3 regions of the Vibrio sp. R10-SG-ISO4 genome follow, and region 1 is predicted to be linked to each of the others. Evidence: riboswitches for the same ligand, from Rfam matches in the RefSeq annotation. Region 1 holds a riboswitch; each other region holds the start of a gene.
What was found. A riboswitch is a leader RNA that binds a small molecule or an ion and turns the genes downstream of it on or off. The one in region 1 is predicted to bind lysine.
Positions count from the first base shown of each region.

Region 2: linked by a shared signal. The riboswitch ahead of lysC (lysine-sensitive aspartokinase 3) and the one ahead of AC6R03_RS14615 (Na+/H+ antiporter NhaC family protein) in region 1 are both predicted to bind lysine.
Region 3: linked by a shared signal. The riboswitch ahead of AC6R03_RS04130 (LysE family translocator) and the one ahead of AC6R03_RS14615 (Na+/H+ antiporter NhaC family protein) in region 1 are both predicted to bind lysine.

Region 1 covers NZ_JCBDHJ010000018.1:362,325-369,106, forward strand. Annotated here, with positions in the region: gene hflD (high frequency lysogenization protein HflD) at 1-600, opposite strand, end outside; gene mnmA (tRNA 2-thiouridine(34) synthase MnmA) at 649-1,770, opposite strand; gene AC6R03_RS14600 (hypothetical protein) at 2,101-2,373, shown strand; gene AC6R03_RS14605 (inosine/guanosine kinase) at 2,508-3,812, shown strand; gene AC6R03_RS14610 (H-NS family histone-like protein) at 3,864-4,271, opposite strand; lysine riboswitch at 4,894-5,075, shown strand; gene AC6R03_RS14615 (Na+/H+ antiporter NhaC family protein) at 5,187-6,782, shown strand, end outside.
Region 2 covers NZ_JCBDHJ010000001.1:100,606-107,387, forward strand. Annotated here, with positions in the region: gene uvrA (excinuclease ABC subunit UvrA) at 1-953, shown strand, start outside; gene AC6R03_RS00445 (PglL family O-oligosaccharyltransferase) at 1,048-2,811, shown strand; gene AC6R03_RS00450 (pyridoxal-phosphate-dependent aminotransferase family protein) at 2,916-4,034, opposite strand; lysine riboswitch at 4,263-4,440, shown strand; gene lysC (lysine-sensitive aspartokinase 3) at 4,527-5,879, shown strand; gene pmbA (metalloprotease PmbA) at 5,958-6,782, opposite strand, start outside.
Region 3 covers NZ_JCBDHJ010000008.1:64,273-71,054, reverse strand. Annotated here, with positions in the region: gene uvrB (excinuclease ABC subunit UvrB) at 1-1,074, opposite strand, end outside; tRNA gene AC6R03_RS04140 (tRNA-Asn) at 1,619-1,694, shown strand; gene AC6R03_RS04135 (polysaccharide lyase 6 family protein) at 2,181-3,749, opposite strand; lysine riboswitch at 4,466-4,662, shown strand; gene AC6R03_RS04130 (LysE family translocator) at 4,750-5,382, shown strand; gene AC6R03_RS04125 (IS110 family RNA-guided transposase) at 5,972-6,782, opposite strand, start outside.

The DNA of each region.
Region 1 (6,782 bases):
AATTTGTGCTTGCTCCACCATCTTCTTGCGTCCAAAAATAAGGTGGCGACGTTTGCCGCCCACTTGACGCCATAACACGGCACTACGAATGCCAGACAGCAATAAAGCACGCACTTTGTACTGGTTGCTAGTCTGCTGTAATACGGACGGTGTGCCAGTGACCTGAATGCGAGGACCCACCGGACTGATGACATCCAGGTAGACGCTGGCAAGGTTGCTGATCATCTGCTCGCTGTGTAGGTCAAAGTGCTCAAGTTGGCGCTCCAACATCTGGATGCGATCGCCAAGCTGAGACATAGAGTCGCGGCGGGCGCTGAGTTTACGTTCAAGCGCCATGAGACTAATGATGTAGCGTGTGATTTCGCTGCCTGCTGGCGTGCTATCGATCCCTTTGACTAAACACTCAAGCCCCAGTTTAAGATCGGATTCACGACCATACACCGCCACTGTGTTGCTTGGATTGGTGTTTAAGACCGCTTTTAACGAGGTTTCGAACGCGTCATTGTCACAGTAACCGTTCTTCGCCACTTGTTGAACCAAAGCGACGGCTTGGCAAATACCGGCAAAGGCGATGGTGCGGTCATAGAGTGCATTAGCCACCGAATCGTACTCCTATCAATAAACTGTTGATTACAGACACACTGTCCATTACAGACGCTGCTCGATGATGCCGCCACCTAAGCACACATCACCATCATAAAATACCGCAGATTGCCCTGGGGTCACCGCCACCTGAGGCTCATCAAAGGTAACATTGATGTTCTCATCATCGATAGGTGTGATGGTACAAGGGATGTCGGTTTGGCGATAGCGGGTTTTTACCGTGCATTTGATTGGCTCGCGAATCGGTGTGCGATCGACCCAATGTAACTGTGAAGCCACCAAACCCTCAGACTTGAGCAGAGGGTGATCTGCACCTTGCACAGCAATTAACACATTGCGTTTCAGATCTTTGTCTGCCACGTACCAAGGGTCTTCATTACCGCCGCCGCCTTTTTGACCACCAATGTGTAGTCCTTTGCGCTGGCCTAGCGTGTGGTACATCAAACCTTGGTGCTCGCCAATCACTTTGCCTTCCGGTGTTTCGATTTTACCGGGTTGCGCAGGTAGATAGCGAGATAAGAAATCGGTAAATTTGCGCTCACCAATAAAACAGATCCCGGTGGAATCTTTTTTCTTGGCGGTGATCAAATCTTGCTCTTCGGCGATGCGTCGCACTTCCGGCTTTTCAAGCTCGCCAACAGGGAATAGGCTACGCGCTACTTGGTCACTGCTTAGTGTATAGAGGAAGTAGCTTTGATCTTTGTTGCCATCTAATCCACGCAGCATCTTAGGTGCTTCGCCATTGTCAGGGAAGGTGCGGCGCACGTAATGACCCATCGCAATGTAGTCGGCGTCGAGGACTTCGTCGGCGAATTCCAAGAATGCTTTAAATTTGATCTCTTTGTTGCAGAGAATATCCGGGTTCGGCGTGCGGCCCGCTTTGTATTCCGCCAAAAAGTATTCGAATACGTTATCCCAGTACTCGGCAGCAAAGTTAATGGTGTGTAGGTGGATGCCCAACTTGTTACACACCGCTTGCGCGTCGGCGAGATCTTCTGCTGCTGTACAGTATTCTTCGTTGTCGTCTTCTTCCCAGTTCTTCATGAACAAGCCTTCAACCTGATAGCCTTGTTGCTTTAACAGGTAGGCAGAAACGGACGAATCTACACCGCCAGACATACCGACGATGACTTTCTTTTTACTGTTGTCAGTACAGTTTTCAGACATTAGGTCACACCACTCAATTTAACTGGATGCAAATTCTAGCAGAAAGCCGGTAGCGGTGACAGATCCGAGATCGAAATCACACCCATGCTTTTCAGCTTGTTCTCGCTAGGTTGTTATGCAGCCCATAGTTCGACAAATAGAGCCCAAGTTATCTGCTAAACACGGCAATGTACCTCGCGTAAATATCACAACATATCGGTTGATTGCGTTGATGGTCATTACGTCGACAGTTAGCACGGATATCATTGGGTAATGCAGGGTTAGTTGTGGCATAGTGGGCGAAATTCAAGAGTCCTAGGCTCATCTATCTCATTATTAAGTGAACCCCTCATGACTGAACACCAAGACGAACTGCTGCAAGAAACGCAACTTATTGAAGTGATTGAAAACCAACTCCAAGATGGCAACCCCATCAAAGTGAAAGAAACGTTAATGCGTTTGATGATGACGGGCACAGCAAGAGACGAAGCAATTGCCATGATGGCTTGCGCAGTCTCAATCGAAATTTTTGATGTGATGAAAAACGATGGTGAGTTTAATCTTAAACGCTATTCCGAGCACTTGGATTTATTGCCAGATTTGAGTTTTATGGAAGGCGAATAAGCCGCCGCTAATCGTTATCGACGTTGTGTCAGGTTAAATGTGCGAGCAAACGTTTGCTATGCTAGCGGGAGTTGCCGCGCCAATAAGGGCGCGGTAGAATCGCGCCACTTTTTATCCCTTACTTTACTCTGATTATGAAATTTCCCGGCCAACGCAAATCCAAACATTACTTCCCGGTTCATGCTCGCGATCCTTTAGTGACTCAAGCGCAGGACAGCAAGAAAATGTCCCGCACCCACATTATTGGTATCGACCAAACCTTAGTGGATATTGAAGCCAAAGTGTGTAGCACGCTCATCGAAAAATACCAGTTAAGTAAGGGACACTCACTGGTGATTGATGATGCGACGGCCGAAGCGTTATACGACGAACTAAAGCGCGATGATTTGATCACCAATGAATACGCGGGTGGTACGATTGGCAATACCTTGCACAACTATTCTGTGTTGGCGGATGACCGTTCGACGCTACTGGGTGTCATGAGTCAGGACATCAAGATCGGCAGTTACGGCTATCGTTATTTGTGCAATACCTCCAGTCGAATGGATTTGAATTATCTGCAAGGTGTCGACGGCGCGATTGGACGCTGCTTCGCGCTGATCACCGAAGACGGGGAGCGCACTTTTGCCATTAGTGAAGGGCAGATGAACCAGCTTAAACCAGAGAGCATTCCAGAAAAAATCTTTAAAAATGCCTCTGCACTGGTGCTGACTGCGTATTTGGTGCGCTGCAAAGCGGGCGATCCGATGCCAGAAGCGACCATGCGCGCTATTGAGTACGCGAAAAAGCACGATGTACCGGTCGTTCTCACGTTAGGGACTAAGTTTGTCATCCAAGATGACCCGCAGTTTTGGCAGCAATTTTTGCGCGATCATGTCACCGTTGTAGCGATGAATGAAGATGAGGCGCATGCGCTCACTGGGGAGAGCGACCCGCTTGCGGCATCAGACAAAGCCTTGGAGTGGGTCGATTTGGTGCTGTGTACTGCTGGGCCACTTGGCTTGTTTATGGCCGGTTATACCGAAGACGCGGCCAAACGTGAAACGTCATTGCCTTTGTTGCCAGGTAGTATTGCGGAATTCAATCGTTATGAATTTAGCCGCCCTGCATTAAAAGATAATTGCGATCAAGCGATCAAAGTATATTCCCATATTTCACCATACATGGGTGGTCCGGAGAAAATTAAAAACACCAATGGCGCCGGTGATGCGGCATTGTCTGCGTTATTGCACGATATGGCCGCGAATAAATACCACAAAGAAAATGTGCCCAACTCGAGTAAACACGCGCATGCGTTTTTAACTTACTCTTCCTTTTCACAAGTATGTAAGTATTCCAACCGTGCCAGTTATGAGGTATTGGTTCAGCACTCTCCACGTCTTTCGAAAGGTTTACCAGAGCGAGAAGATAGCTTGGAAGAAGCCTACTGGGAACGATAAACGAAAAAAGCGCCGAAAGGCGCTTTTTTTTGAACTAACTTACATCGAAAGTTAGATCAGGAACTCTTCTAGGCTCTTGCCTGCATCCAATTGCTGTTGAATAGCAGATGGGGTGCGACCTTGACCGGTCCAAGTTTTAGTTTCACCGCTTGCATCCACATATTTATATTTTGGTGGACGAGGTGCACGTTTCGATTTGGTTTTGGTTTTTGTTTCACCAGCAAGCGCAGAGTACAGGGCATCAATATCGATACCTTCTTTAGAAATTTGCTCAGCGATAGCAGCCAGTTTGGCTTCTTGCTCTGCCGCTGCTGCACGCTGCGCTTCTTCCTCTTCTTTACGCTCAGTAAAGACTGTCGTTAATTTGCTTAGGGCGTCTTCCAGTTGCTCAAGAGTCAGTTCACGTGCTGCGGCACGAAGACTACGAATATTTAATAGTGTTTTTGTTAGTTCAGACATAACATCTCTCATTGTTATCTTATTTAAGAGTATTTCTTAAATACTAATCTTGATATTTAAACATTACAATCCATTCTTTGCAGAATGCGATAAATTTATTGTTAATGTCAGCCAAATTTACCTTTCTTTACTTTATTGGAGCGATCATTCGGCTAAGTCCTGTTTTGACGCTCAGATTTAATAATAGAGTTTCATATCTATTATTAAACGTTTCTTATCCTGATGGTACTGTTTAGATAAAAGTCGCCGAAATCAGCATGAGAACGAATTTGCCTAATAGTTGGCATTATAATGTCGATATAGTTCAAATGAACCACCTCAATACGTTTTCTTTTACGATTTCGATCACAGCACATATTTCGACTTGGAGAAAGTGCTATCTATTTGGCATTGCAGTCAACACCGAGTTTTTAATGTCCCGGGCGTTGAACGTCAGCACAGTGTGAATTGTCATCAAATTGAGAGTTGGCTTCCTGTTTGTACCATCGCTAAGCAATAAAAGTGACAACAAAACGAGCCAAATTGTTGAAATGCAGTTTTAGATGGGTACAATGGCGCCACCTAATGCATGACTACAGTAAAACCTTTGTTAATTTGATGTTTCATTGGTTGATTATTTTGGTTGTGCGGTAGAGGAGCGGAATAAAATAGTAGCGTTTGTTGGGGTGATGCCAATGAGCATGCGTGAAAGGTTATCTCGCCGAAGTGGGCTTCCATATCAAAGGAGTTCGCTGGGGTTAGTCTCGAAAGGGCTAACACTGCCATAGTCTATAATGTGTAAAACTATGGAGCGCTACTGTAGGGTTGGGTGAAGTGTCTACTTCCCTGTCGCTAAGTTCAACATTATCAACGGCCTCGTGCGGTTGACTAATCTGCAGTAGATCTCTAACCATTTATTACTGGTTTTTGAAGATCATGAATTTAATTGATTTTGCCTCATCTCCTTTATCTCTTTTGCCACCACTCGTGGCGTTGAGTCTTGCGATCATTACGCGTCGCGTTCTTGTGTCTCTCGGTGTGGGTATCGTTTTAGGTGCCGTATTGCTTAACGACTATTCGTTTTCGAGTGCGTCGGGTTATCTTGCGTCAACCGTATCGGGCGTTTTCGTAGAAGACGGTGGCCTCAATACTTGGAACATGAGTATTGTCGGCTTCTTGCTTTTACTCGGTATGATGACAGCACTGCTGACGCTCTCAGGTGGCACTCGCGCGTTTGCTGAATGGGCGCAGTCTCGTGTGAAAAGTAAGCGCGGTTCAAAACTGCTTGCTGCGTTTTTGGGCGTGTTCATTTTTGTCGATGATTACTTTAACAGTTTGGCGGTGGGCGCGATTTCTCGCCCTGTCACGGACCGTTTTTACGTCTCTCGCTCTAAGCTGGCTTACATTCTCGATTCGACCGCTGCCCCTATGTGTGTCTTGATGCCTGCATCAAGCTGGGGTGCCTACATTATGACCATTATTGGTGGCATCTTAGTCTCTCATGGCATCACAGAGTATTCCGCGTTGGGCGCTTACGTGCGTTTGATTCCGATGAACTTCTATGCGGTATTTGCGCTGTTGATGGTGTTTGCTGTGGCTTGGTTTGGTCTCGACATCGGTAAGATGCGCAGCCATGAAATTGCGGCGTCTCAAGGCCGTGGCTTTGACAAAGATGCAGAGAACGATACCAAAGAAGCGCATGAGCTCAATGAAGAGCTGGATATTCCTGAAAGCGAAGGCGGACGCGTTCTTGATTTGGTTTTGCCTATCGTGCTGTTAATCATTGCAACGGTAGCGGCCATGCTTTACACCGGTGGTCAGGCGCTTAAAGCGGATGGTGAAGCGTTTAATCTGCTGGGCGCTTTTGAAAACACCGATGTGGGTTTGTCTTTGATCTACGGTGGTATTGTGGGTTTGGCAACCGCGCTGTTTACGGTGGTTAAGCAACGCATTGCGACCATCGAAATTGCTCGTACACTGTGGATTGGTGCGCGCTCAATGTTTGGTGCGATCCTCATTCTAGTCTTCGCGTGGACCATTGGTAGCGTGATTGGTGACATGAACACGGGTAAATACCTGTCAACGCTGGCGCAAGGTAGCATCAACCCACATTGGTTGCCGGTTATCCTGTTCTTGCTCTCGGGCTTGATGGCGTTCTCGACCGGTACCTCTTGGGGTACATTCGGTATCATGTTGCCGATTGCGGGTGATATGGCTGGAGCGACAGATATTGCCTTGATGTTGCCAATGCTGAGTGCGGTGCTCGCCGGTTCGGTCTTTGGTGATCACTGCTCACCGATTTCGGATACCACGATCTTGTCTTCGACGGGTGCTCGTTGTAATCATATTGATCACGTCTCGACTCAGTTACCTTATGCGTTATCTGTAGCAGCGATCTCTTGTGTCGGCTTTATCACTCTCGGTATGACAGCGTCGGTCGGTCTCTCATTTGCGGTCGCCAGCGTGGCGTTTGTGGCCGTGTGCGCGGTGCTTTCAATGATGTCTAAGTCGAAGCTAGCGAGCTGTGCGACG
Region 2 (6,782 bases), on a different contig from region 1:
ATGTCACGCTGGAGATCCCTGTTGGGCTGTTTAGTTGCATCACCGGGGTGTCTGGCTCAGGCAAATCGACCTTAATCAACGATACGTTCTTTAAAATTGCCCACACCGAGCTCAATGGTGCGACGACCGCCACACCCGCGCCGTATAAAACCATCAAAGGGCTACAACATTTTGACAAGGTGATCGACATCGATCAAAGCCCGATTGGTCGCACTCCGCGCTCAAATCCAGCGACCTACACCGGTATTTTTACACCCATTCGTGAGCTGTTTGCTGGCACACAGGAGTCACGCTCTCGTGGTTACAAACCGGGCCGGTTCAGTTTCAACGTGCGCGGCGGACGCTGTGAAGCTTGCCAAGGTGATGGTGTGATCAAGGTGGAAATGCACTTCTTGCCAGATGTGTATGTCCCTTGTGACGTCTGTAAAGGCAAACGCTACAATCGCGAAACCTTAGAAGTGCGTTACAAAGGCAAAACCATTGACGAAGTGTTAGAGATGACGGTCGAAGACGCACGAACCTTCTTCGATCCAGTTCCTGTGATTGCTCGCAAGTTGCAAACCTTGATGGATGTGGGCTTGTCTTACATTCGCCTAGGTCAAGCGGCCACGACCCTCTCCGGAGGGGAAGCGCAGCGCGTTAAATTGGCGCGTGAGCTCTCTAAGCGCGATACCGGCAAAACACTCTACATTCTCGATGAGCCGACCACAGGTTTGCACTTCCACGATATCGAGCAGTTGTTGGCCGTGTTGCATCGCCTGCGTGATCACGGCAATACCGTTGTGGTGATTGAGCACAACCTCGATGTGATTAAAACTGCAGACTGGATCGTCGATTTGGGGCCGGAAGGGGGACAAGGCGGCGGTGAAATTATTGCAAGCGGAACACCGGAAGATGTGGCCTTGGTCGAAGGCTCACACACAGCGCGCTTCCTTAAGCCTATGTTAAAGTAAGCAATAGTAGTAAAAGTGAATAAAAAAATAGTAAAGTAAACGGGCTGGCGTGCTTCTTAGTGCCAGCCCGTTTTATTTGCTGGAAAGGAACACTATGGCAACCACCCACGTGGCAGGCACGCAGCTTCAAGCACGCACACAAGCTCGCCCTCTAACGAAACCTTTCTTGGCTATGATTGGCCTAGTCTACCTTGTCGCGATGCATTTCTTCATGCCGAACCCAGGCGGTTCAGGCTTGGCCCTTGCCTTTAACCCACCCACTTGGCTGCTGAGCTCAGTCGCTATCGCTCTTGGGCTTTATCAAGTTGGGACACGTGGCCAAATTCGTTACAACAAATTGACCATAGGTCTGTTTCTTTGTTGTGTGATCATGACCGTGCCTGTGCTCTATCCGCACTCTGAGCTGTCGTTGTCGGTCGCGCGATTAAGCGGATTGTGGGCCGGTTTTTTGCTGTTTGCCGTGCTGCAACAATTTCGTTTTAGTAACCCTCAGCGTCAAAGGCTGTTGTGGTTTGTGGTTATCGCCGTATTCATTGAGGCCTTGTTTGGCTGGGTACAGTACCTAGTACTCGAACCCGGCAATCCCTTTGGCTACAACACCGACGCCAATCGTCCTTACGGCATTTTTCAGCAACCGAACGTCATGGCGAGCTTCTTAGCCACAGGGCTTGCGCTGTCTGGCTATTTGCTGACCCGTCAGCCCATTAAATATCAACGCAAAGTCAGCCATGTGGCGCTACTCTATCTGGTACCGGCCATCGTGCTGCCCCTACTGGTCGTGCTCGCCTCTCGGACGGGTTGGCTCAGCGCGCTACTGGTCGTCGTGCTGCTGATCCCTTATTTGATGCGCTTTGCCACCAAAAAACGCGCCGTCGGTTGGCTCGTCTCTGTGCTTATTGGCGTCACCATTGGCTTAGGGACCACGTTAATCGGTGAGAACTACACCCTGGCAGAGCGAAAGGTGAATCTAGAAGGGCCCAGACAATACACCTTCCCTCAGACGCTCGATATGTTGATTGAAAAGCCATTTACTGGCTATGGTTACGGACGTTTTGAAGCTGAATACTTGGTCTATACGGCGCGTCAACATCAGCTCAACGCCAGTTACCCGCCTGGGCTTGCATCAATGGATCACCCACACAACGAAACCTTATATTGGGGCGTAGAGGGGGGCGTGCTGCCGATTTTGGCTATGTTGATCGCGGCCATTTTGGTGCTGTATCGTATCTACGCAGCGAAGAATGGCACACGTTTGGCGATTTTCTCGCTCTTTATCCCCATCGTGCTCCACACCCAATTAGAATATCCGTTTTATCACTCAGCGATTCATTGGGTAACCTTTATCTTATTGATTTACTGGGTCGACCAACGTAAGCGCGCCTACCGATATGCGCGATTGAGCATCGTATCGCAGACCGGACTGCGCGTAGCAAGTTTGATCTTGCCATTGGTGACGTCGTTTTACATGGTCACCACGTTGCACACCAACTACATATTGACGCAGTTTGAGCTCTCCAAACCGAAAGATCCGGATATCCTTAACCGAGTCAGTAACCCGATTGTCTGGCAGGAGCGTTTTGACTGGGACATCTACAGCACCTATCTCAATATTGGCCTGCACCAGCAAAACCCTGAATTTATTCAACCGTACGTGGATTGGTCGCTGGGCGTGATTACCCACAAACCAAGACCGGCATTCTACAACAACTTAATTCTGGCCTACCAAGGTTTGAATGACAGTGAAAAGGCGGAACAAATCCGAGCCGAAGCGCAATTCCTGTTTCCTCGGCGCGATTTCTCAGACGTGCAATACGTGCCACCGACTACCGACGCACTGCTTCGTACAGACGAAGAATAAAAAGAAAACAAAAAGTAGATAAGAAAAGGCTCTCCGAACTGGAGAGCCATCTGCAATCATTAACAGGGCAAATTATTCGCCAAGCGACTCTAATCCGAGCGACTCTATCCGAGCGACTCTTTAAGCGCTTGTAAACAGAGTGCGACGTTCTCCTCCCGCGCACCATAGCCCATTAGGCCAATCCGCCACGCCTTGCCCGCCAATGCGCCAAGCCCGGCACCAATTTCCAGATTGTACGTATCAAGAAGGTGACTGCGTATTTGGGCTTCATCAATCCCCTCAGGAACATAAATCGCATTCAGTTGCGGCAAGCGTGCGGACTCTTCCACCACAAACTCAAAGCCGAGCGCCAATAAGCCGGTCTTGAGCTTGTTGTGCATCTGCTGATGGCGACGCCACGCGTTTTCTAACCCTTCATTTTTGAGCATCAGCAAAGCTTCATGCAGTGCATAGAGACTGTTGACGGGCGCTGTGTGGTGGTAACTACGCTTGCCCTCTCCACTCCAGTAACCGAGTACCAAACTTTGGTCTAAAAACCAACTTTGCACCGGGGTTTGACGGGCGGTGATTTTCTCAATCGCTGCACTGGAGAAGGTCACAGGAGAGAGGCCCGGCGTACAAGAGAGGCACTTTTGACTGCCCGAGTAGACCGCATCAAGTTGCCACTCATCGACTTTGAGTGGCACGCCACCCAATGACGTCACCGCATCGACGATCGACAACACATTGAACTCTTTAGCAAGCGCGCCCAGCGTCTTCGCATCACTGCATGCCCCTGTCGACGTTTCTGCATGGACAAACGCGAGGAGCTTGGTATCAGGATGCGCCTGCAACGCATCACGAACTTTCTCTACCGAGACCGGCGTTCCCCAGTCATCATCGACCAGCACCGCTTCACCGCCGCAGCGCACCACGTTTTCTCGCATGCGCTCGCCAAACACGCCATTTCGGCAGACGATGACTTTGTCCCCCGGCTCAATCAAGTTAACAAAGCAGGTCTCCATACCTGCACTGCCTGGTGCCGAGACAGCAATCGTAAACTCATTGTTGGTCTGAAAGGCGTATTTAAGCAGCTGCTTGAGTTCGTCCATCATCTGGATAAAAAGCGGGTCAAGGTGGCCCACCGTCGGGCGGCTCAAAGCTTGCAGTACCTGTGGGGAAATATCGGATGGACCAGGGCCCATCAAAATACGGCGAGGGGGGATAAAACTTTGGTAAGTCATTGGCAACTCCTTTTGAATCATGAGGGTGTTCTTGTTGTTATCTCTTCACCATAATCGAATTCATCCAGCGCAGCAATGCGCAAAAAGTCGACAGGTCATACCAGTCTCACAAACCGAACCTATCGTCTTTAACCCGTAAATTTCGCATTGACATTAAGAGGATAAACACGTTCAATGCGAAAGCGGTGGCAAGACAATTCGTCACCCTGTTGTACAAACAATTATGCTTTTTGCAGAAGAGGAGCACTACCCAGGTAGGCATGTTGTGGAGCCACAATTCCAAAACAACATTCTGAGGGGGAGTAGTGCCGAGGTAGGCTTATATTGTGGTTTAAGTCTGTCGGTTGACTTGGGTTGAGTCCCATCAACTGTCATCAGCGCTGTCTGGTGATGAGCTTCTGAGGTCGTACTCCATACCTACCTCTACTCTCGCTCATCCTCACCTCACGCAAAGGAAAGACTCAATATTCAGGAAGTTGTGGGAGAAATGCCGTGAGCAATTTTAACGTTGCTAAATTTGGTGGGACAAGTGTTGCAAACTTTGAAGCGATGAGCCGTTGTGCGGCGGTCGTTGAGAACAATCCAGAGACAAAACTGGTGGTCAGCAGTGCCTGTTCAGGGGTAACAAATCTATTGGTCGCGCTGGCGAACGGCGTACAAGATCAGCAGCAACGCAGCGATATTCTGACTCAGCTCGCTGAGATTCATGATGCGATTCTTAATCAACTCAATGATCCAACCCATGCGGCGAGTGAAGTGTACAGTCTGCTTGATACGGTCACCAGTCTTGCGGAAGCGGCCTCGATTCAAGCCAGCAATAAGTTGACTGATCACCTTGTTGCGTGTGGTGAACTGATGTCGACCCACATTTTAACCCAACTAATGATTGAGCGCGGCATCAACGCGGTACGCTTTGATATTCGTGATGTACTGCGCACTGACAGCCACTTTGGCCGCGCAGAACCGGATCTTGCCGCCATTCGAGAGCTTGCCAGTGACACCTTGCTGCCACTGTGCCGCGAGCACGTTGTGGTGACACAGGGCTTTATTGGTTCCGATGAAGAAGGCAACACCACTACCCTTGGCCGTGGTGGCAGTGATTACAGTGCGGCTTTGATTGCCGAGGCAGTGCAAGCCTCTGGCTTAGAAATTTGGACTGATGTACCGGGAATCTACACCACAGACCCGCGTATTGCCCCGAATGCGGCACCGATTGCAGAAATTAGCTTCAGCGAAGCGTCAGAGATGGCGAATTTTGGCGCCAAGATCCTGCACCCTTCGACCCTAGTCCCTGCTCTGCGCCATGATATTCCGGTGTTTGTCGGTTCCTCTAAAGCGCCAGAGCAAGGCGGTACTTGGATTCGTCATCAAGTGGAAAGCTCACCGCTGTTTCGCGCCCTAGCCCTACGTAACAACCAAACCATGGTGACGCTGCGCAGCGCGAAAATGTTCCATGCTTACGGCTTTCTAGCCAAAGTGTTTGAGATCTTGGCCAAGCATAAGGTCTCGGTCGATTTGATCACCACCTCTGAAATCAGTGTCTCATTAACGCTTGATCAAACAGGTACCTCTGGCGGTGCGCCATCGTTACCTCAAGCTGCGCGTGAAGAGCTTGAAGAGCTGTGCAGTGTGAAAGTGGAACACAACCTCTCCGTCGTCGCCTTGATTGGTAACAACATGAGCGAGAGCAAAGGTTATGCAAAACAAGTATTTGGTACACTTGAAGACTTTAACTTACGAATGATTTGTTACGGCGCTAGCCAGCACAACCTCTGTTTCTTACTGCGTGAATCAGAAGCCAAACAAGCGATTCAGAAGTTGCATGTCGAGCTGTTTGAGCGCTAACAGCACTATAAATACACATCAGCGACGAAGCACTCTCGTGTTTCGTCGCTGAAGCATCGCTAAGTCAAATAGTGAGGCTTATTCGCCCGCCACTTTCATTGACTCAAGCAAGATAGAACCGGTTTGAATCTGCGAACGGGTTTCCACATCACTGCCGACAGCCACTATTTGGTTGAACATCTGCTTGAGATTGCCTGCGATGGTCACCTCAGAGACGGGGAATTGGATTTGACCATTCTCAACCCAAAAACCGGCTGCGCCGCGCGAGTAATCGCCCGTCACGATATTCACACCCTGCCCCATCACTTCTGTAACCAAAAAGCCGGTGTCCAGCGCCTTAAGCATTTGCTCAAAATCTTGCCCTGTGGATTGCACGTACCAGTTGTGGATGCCACCCGCATGACCGGTTGGCGTCATCGACATTTTACGCGCCGCATAGCTGGTCAATAGGTAAGTGGATAACACGCCGTCAGTGATAATTTGTCTATCTTGCGTAGCAACGCCTTCGCTATCAAACGGGCTTGACGCTAGACCACGCAATACATGGGGACGCTCGTCGACTTGGAACCAGCTAGGTAGAATTTGCTGACCAAGATGATCAAGAAGAAACGAGGATTTGCGGTACAAGTTGCCACCACTGATCGCCATCACAAGGTGACCGAGTAGACCCGTTGCGACATCCGCCGCAAACATGATCGGGTACTGACCGGTCTTGAGCTTCTGCGCGTCTAAACGACTGACGGTTTTCTCCGCTGCGCTCAGGCCCACGGATTTCGGCGTCCACAGGTCGTCTTTGTTACGCGCCACTGTGTAGCTGTAGTCACGTTCCATTTCACCGTTTTGGCCTTGACCAATCACACAGCAACTGATGCTATGGCGACTTGAGGCATAACTCGCCAGTAA
Region 3 (6,782 bases), on a different contig from region 1:
TCGTGAGCGATCCCCTTTGAACATCGCGCCGATTTGCGGAACTGTAACGTGCGATTCATCAATCACCAACAAGCCATCGTGCGGTAGATAGTCAAACAAGGTCGGCGGCGGCTCTCCCTCATTTCGACCACTGAGGTAGCGGGAGTAGTTTTCAATCCCCGAGCAAAAACCCAACTCGTTCATCATCTCTATATCAAACTGAGTACGCTGGGAGATCCTCTGCTCTTCAAGCAATTTGTTGTTTTCCAGCAACGTTTTTTTACGCCCTTCCAACTCTACCTTGATTTTTTCTATCGCATCTAAAATACGATCTCGAGGGGTAACGTAGTGCGTTTTTGGATAAATGGTAAATCGCGGTAGGTCTCGCTGTTTCACCACACCCGTGAGCGGGTCAAACACGCTGATGCAATCTATCTCATCATCAAACATCTCAATCCGAACCGCATCTTGATCCGATTCAGCCGGGAAGATGTCGATCACCTCTCCACGCACTCGAAATTGGCCGCGCTCGAACGCAACGTCGTTGCGGCTGTATTGCAATTCGGCCAAACGACGTAGGATGTCACGTTGGTCCATCACATCGCCGCGACGGATGTGCAACATCATTTGCAAATAGGATTCAGGATCGCCCAAACCATAGATCGCGGACACAGACGCGACGATGATGGCATCTTTACGCTCCAGTAGCGCTTTGGTGGCCGACAGGCGCATTTGCTCTATGTGCGAGTTAACCGAGGCGTCCTTTTCAATAAAGGTGTCGGTGGTAGGTACGTAGGCTTCAGGCTGATAGTAGTCGTAGTAAGAGACGAAATACTCAACAGCATTATTAGGGAAAAACGACTTCATCTCTCCGTACAGCTGCGCAGCCAGTGTTTTATTCGGTGCAAGTAGAATGGCTGGCCTTTGTGCTTGAGCAATCACATTAGCCAGTGTGAACGTCTTGCCAGAGCCCGTAACACCGAGCAGTGTTTGATGGGCAAGCCCTGCATCAAGGCCCTCGAGTAACTGCTTGATCGCGGTTGGCTGATCCCCTGATGGCTGATAGTCTGAGACCAGATCAAATACTTTATTCATACGCATGTACACCGTGAGACAATTTCGTCTATTTTGGCTGTATAGATATACAGACTCAATAGGCGAGAGAAAAATAAATTACCGATTTTTCTTATCTGTAGAATTTACTCTAGATCATCATATTCATTCCTGTTAATATTCCTCCCCCTAAAGGAAATCTACTCCTAAAATTCCTCTCTTTTACTCCACAGCTTACTCACATTTCAAGCTAATTTTTTACATTCTCTTTTTGTTATACACAGGCTAAGATCTCGCTGTTTCTCAGGCATTTTCTCGATTATCATCTGATAGAACAAGGTGTTGTAACCCAAACTCTTCACGTTACAAATTAGAGTAAAGGCATTAATTTTGACGGAAATTTTACTTGATCAGATCTCATACACACACTTATCCACAATTTTGGTGGATAAGTAAATAGAGCCCAAATGCCGCAAGGGCTACAGAAAAGTAAAGCTTTTTTTATGATTAATTTTTGCGTTTTTACGCAGAATGAAACTTGACAGATTTTCTGGTACTGCTAATATCCCGCTCGCTTTAGAGCAATTCCCCCTTAGTTCAGTTGGTAGAACGGCGGACTGTTAATCCGTATGTCGCAGGTTCGAGTCCCGCAGGGGGAGCCACATTCCTAAAAATGCCCAGCTTATACAGTTGGGCATTTTTATAGCTAGAGTTTTGTGAACGGTGGATATGTCACAGCCGGATGGCCGGCCCGTTCGAGTCCCGCAGGGGGAGCCACATTCCTAAAAATGCCCAGCTTATACAGTTGGGCATTTTTATAGCTAGAGTTTTGTGAACGGTGGATATGTCACAGCCGGATGGCCGGCCCGTTCGAGTCCCGCAGGGGGAGCCAAATTCAAGAAAGCCCAGCTTAAAATAAGTTGGGCTTTTTTACGTTCAGAGCTTTGTGAACGGTGGATATGTCACAGCCGGATGGCCGGCACGTTCGAGTCCCGCAGGGGGAGCCAAATTCAAAAAAGCCCAGCTTAGAAATAAGTTGGGCTTTTTTACGTTCAGATCTTTGTGAATGGTGAATATGTCACAGCCGGATGGCCGGCCCGTTCAGCGAATAGATGGCTGAACGAACCAGATTAAATTATTGAAATCGATTAGTTGATAACGATAGTTGAACCAACCATTTCTTCATTCAGTACGGTTAGGTTAGACGCACCTACTGTACCCACCGCTTTCAATAGACCTTGCTCGTCACGCTCCATTGCTGGTGCGTCTGTAGTAATACCCTCAGGCAATTGGTCTAAGCCTTCGATTTGACCATAGAAGATATTGTTCACAAACTTAGAACCAACCATCTGGAATTTTTCGCCTTCAAATTGTCGGAATGCGTTTGTACCATCTTCAGTTGCGATAGACAGGTTGTTTTCAAATAGCGTATTAACAGCTGGGAAGATTGTTTCAACACGTTCATCGTTGGTTAAGCTCACACGGTGAATTGCATTACTCGCAAAGATACCTTGTGTGTTGTTCACTAGCGTGTTGTTCTTAACCACAACGTCTTTTGGTGTCCACTGCTTTTGCAGTGTTTTACCGTCTGTTGAATCTTTACTTAGTACTTCGCCATTCGCTACATCGATGATGCCAGTGTTCAGTACAAGAGCGCCTCGGTAAGTGCCTTTACCTAACGTGCCTTCGATATAGTTGTTTTCAATAACGTGGTTTTCATCATAGATGCGGATACCGCCTGAGTTAGGCGTGTTACCCGGTAAGATCACGTTGTTTGTCACAACATTATTATGGCCATGACGCAAAGAAATCATCGAAGTACTGTTTTTGATTGTGTTGCCATCAAAAGTGATGCCGCTCGCTTTCACAGAGATAAGCTCGATCTCGCCAGAGCCGTTTTTACCGACATAACCACTGATATTGTCGAAGTAGTTATTGCGGATAATACTTTGTGAATCAAACAGTGAGTTGTGGCTGTCACCCACGCGGATCGCTTGTCTGTCGTTGCGGTTGGTTCTCACCATTTTCGGGTTAGAGTTTTCGATCAGCTCCATATCTAAAGCCGTCAGGTCTTTAAAGATGTTACCTTCGATCAGAGTTTTCTCTAACTTGTCTGATGTTGCCACAACAAGCATCGCGCCGCGCTTGTACTTACCTTCAAAAGTATTGTTGGTAATCTTGTTGTTTTCGCCGCCAACAGTGATCCAACGGATGTTAGGGTATTTTCCTTTCTCATCCGCTACGTATTCGTAATCGTTGAACTTGTAGATAACAGAGTTATTTAAGGTGTTGTTTTTACCAAAGATACCAAACACGCCCATGATGTTTGCATCATGACTTTCAGTGCTTAGCGTTGCGCCACCTTCAGTGAAGACTAAGCTCTCAATTAGGTTATTGTCACCCTTAATCAAGAACTGAGTTGAACCGTTAAAAATGGCAGTTCCAGGCTCTTGAGCGACAATCTTGACGTTGTTCGCAGATAACGTCACACGACCTAAATCGGCATAGCGACCTGGTTTGATGCTAATCACATCGCCATCTTGCGCGTTGTTGATGCTCTCGCGCAGCTCCAGCACCTCTTGTGCAGAAGCAACAGCAACACCTTGATCAACCATAACTGCTGTCGGTTGGGTAACTTGTTCTGTGCTTGCGTGGCTCGTTGTCGCGCTTGCGAATAGTAATGAACCTAAAATAAATGCAATTGGTGACTTTTTCATTGGTATCTCTTTCGTAGGGTATTTGAGTATGAGGGAAGGTTAGCAACACACAAGAGGGCGAGAAAACCGATTCGCCCTTGGAATGTGGTCTGAATCGCATCGGCTTTGTTAAACTGCGGACAAGTTCAAATAATTTAATAATACAAACAGATCGTACTATTTAATGGTTGTAAAGGGTCTTGGTTCAGTTCAATAGCTCTCTTAAATTTTATTTTAACTTATTGTTTTTAAACTCTTTTATCTGAGATTACCTTAACTCTTAGTAGAATTTTCAAACTAGAGCATATGAGAGACTTTGCAAATTAAGGATAATTTGTAATATTAGTGCACTTACAATAACGAAATATTGATCGGGATTTTGTGAAAGATACAGAGTATGAATGAGTTAGTAATTCTTTCTGCTAGCAGTGATCACACTGCTAGCTGCTTTGCTAATTTAGGTTATTACGGATAACTTTTCGTACCCCAAAACGTCAAAGACCACCGTTGTCAGTGATGGTCTGTCTGCGCGGAATTGGACATAATCTTCCACCTGCGATCTACATTGTTAGATTCTCTATATGCAGAATTCGCCACAAAGTATGCAGAATCTCGTTCGGCCCGAATTGATTTTCCCAGAGCTCCGTTGGGAGGTTTAAGCGACGCAAAAAATATTTGCAATCATTCTAGCTTATAGTTTATCTTCATTTGCAAAGCTGTATTGGCGAAAATCAGTGCAGCAATGTAGAGGCGCATTACCTATCAGTAGCTCAGTTTAGGTTGACAACCATTGACCCTGAGTGAAAGGAGTCAATGCCGAAGTGCCACGGGCGTCACCCCGTAGTGCTGGGGTTGTATCGAATAGGTACAGCACTGCCATAGTAAACTCGTTAGGATGACAAAAACACGTTTTCTATGGAGCGCTACAGATGGATGGTGAGCCAGTTTATATGTGTCCCCCCAAAGCTTTGCATCCTGCATCGCTGTTCTAGTAGCCTCCATAATATATATTGAGGTAAGAATGTCTGATTTTAACTTTTGGTTATTGTTTCTAACAACCGCTTTTGCTCTAAATGTCGCTCCGGGGCCTGATCTGCTGTACATCCTGACGAAGACAATTAGCAATGGAAAAAAGGTAGGCTTAGCATCGGCTATTGGTGTATGTACCGGAGCGCTTTTCCATGTGTTTGCTGCTTCCATTGGCTTATCTGCTATTTTAGTCTCTTCTGCACTAGCATTTAGCATTGTTAAGTATGTTGGTGCGGCTTATCTGATATATCTTGCTTATCAGTCATTTAGATCATCTGGATTTGAGTTAAATGCCGATGGCTCAAATCAGAGCAAAGAAACAGCATTTGAAGCATTTAAGCAAGGGGTACTAATCGACATTCTAAACCCTAAAGTAGCTATTTTCTTTATGGCGTTTCTACCACAGTTTGTTCGTGAAGACGCAGGCTCTGTATCATTCCAGTTGTTCTATCTCGGGTTACTTGTTATTGCGGTTGCTATCGTTGTGGAAGCTGCATATGTTCTTGCGGCAGACAAGATTTCTGAACGAGTTAGAAGCAGTAAAAAACTCAGCATCTGGTTAGATCGTGCTGTCGGAACAATGTTTGCTGGTCTGGGTGTAAAGTTAGCAGTATCAACAAACTAAAAATATCTACTCAAGGAGAATGAGCGTGTACCGCAATAGTGAATTAGACATTTACATGATGCGCGTTTCCTTCTAGTTCAGAGCAAACAGGCCACCGCTACAAACGGTGGCCTTTTACGTTTTTGGGTACGAAGGAGTTCCTGAAAGCAACACTATGGGATGCTACTCCAATAAACTTCTGTCCGGTTGTGAATTTGCATAACAACTCAGGTGATATTTTCTGGGTAAGGGCATCGTTTTTGATTGGAAATGGGAGATTCCGTGCAGCGCTGTTCTGGTGTCTGCCATAACTTCACGTATCGCAAACTCCGCAGCGTAACTCGTTGCTGAGTAATAGCACTAAGGCGGTTTGGGGCAGAATGTATGGTACGCCCCGTTTTGCAAGTGAAAAGTCAAAAAAACAGAGTTGGTTTGCGCTAATGTATTCAGAGTCTTTTTGAGACTTTCATTAGTCCCAGCTCTACGATGAGATCCGCGCCAGATTGTCCTCATAAATGAGAAAGCACTTTCAATGCTGTTCTGCCCCTCAGGTCTTCAATCTGGTGGTCTAACCGTTTTGTCATCTTGATTTATCATATGCAAATTTTGGTTATGCTTTTACTTCGAACGCTTTGTGAGAGTTCATAACTGACCATGCTATGCGAGCCAGTTTATTAGCCAATGCAACAACAGCAACGTTGAATGGTTTTCGACACTTCAAATCAATAAGCCATGACCCGAAGTAATGCTCCGCAGAGCTATCCCTCCACATGACAGCTCTAGCCGCATGGATAAATAATTCTCTCAGTTCTTTGTTTCCCCGCTTCGATATACCCAACAATCGCGACTTTCCTCCCGTTGTATATTGAAACGGTACTAACCCTATCCATGCTGCAAAGTTTCGCCCATTAGCAAAGTCTTTAGGGTCTCCGACGGAAGACAAGCAACACGAAGCTGTCATAGGCCCTATGCCTGGTATCGTTTGAAGTAAACTATATAACTCATTTTCTTTATTGAGTTCGACTAGTTTTTGGTCTTGAACAGCGATCTTTTCATTTAGTTGGTTGTAGTAGTCCAATTGGTCACGAAGTTCAAGAATGATCTGTGGTGGGACTATAGCTTTTCTATCTGCTAGCCACTGGAACAGCATTTTCATATTGGCATGCCCCCGAGGAAAGCTAATGCCAAACTCTAGTAAGATTGACCCGATTCTATTCATACAGGAGGTTCTTTCGCGAATATATCCTGTTCTGATTTTCCTAATAACGGTACTAATTTGAGCTTGTTCGCTTTTCGGAGAGACAAACCTCATATTAGGTCTCGTGGCAGCTTCGGCAATAGCATCAGCATCAATGAAATCGTTCTTGTGGCTCTTAACGTATGGCTTTACATACTGTGCAGGTATTAGCTTGACCTTATGA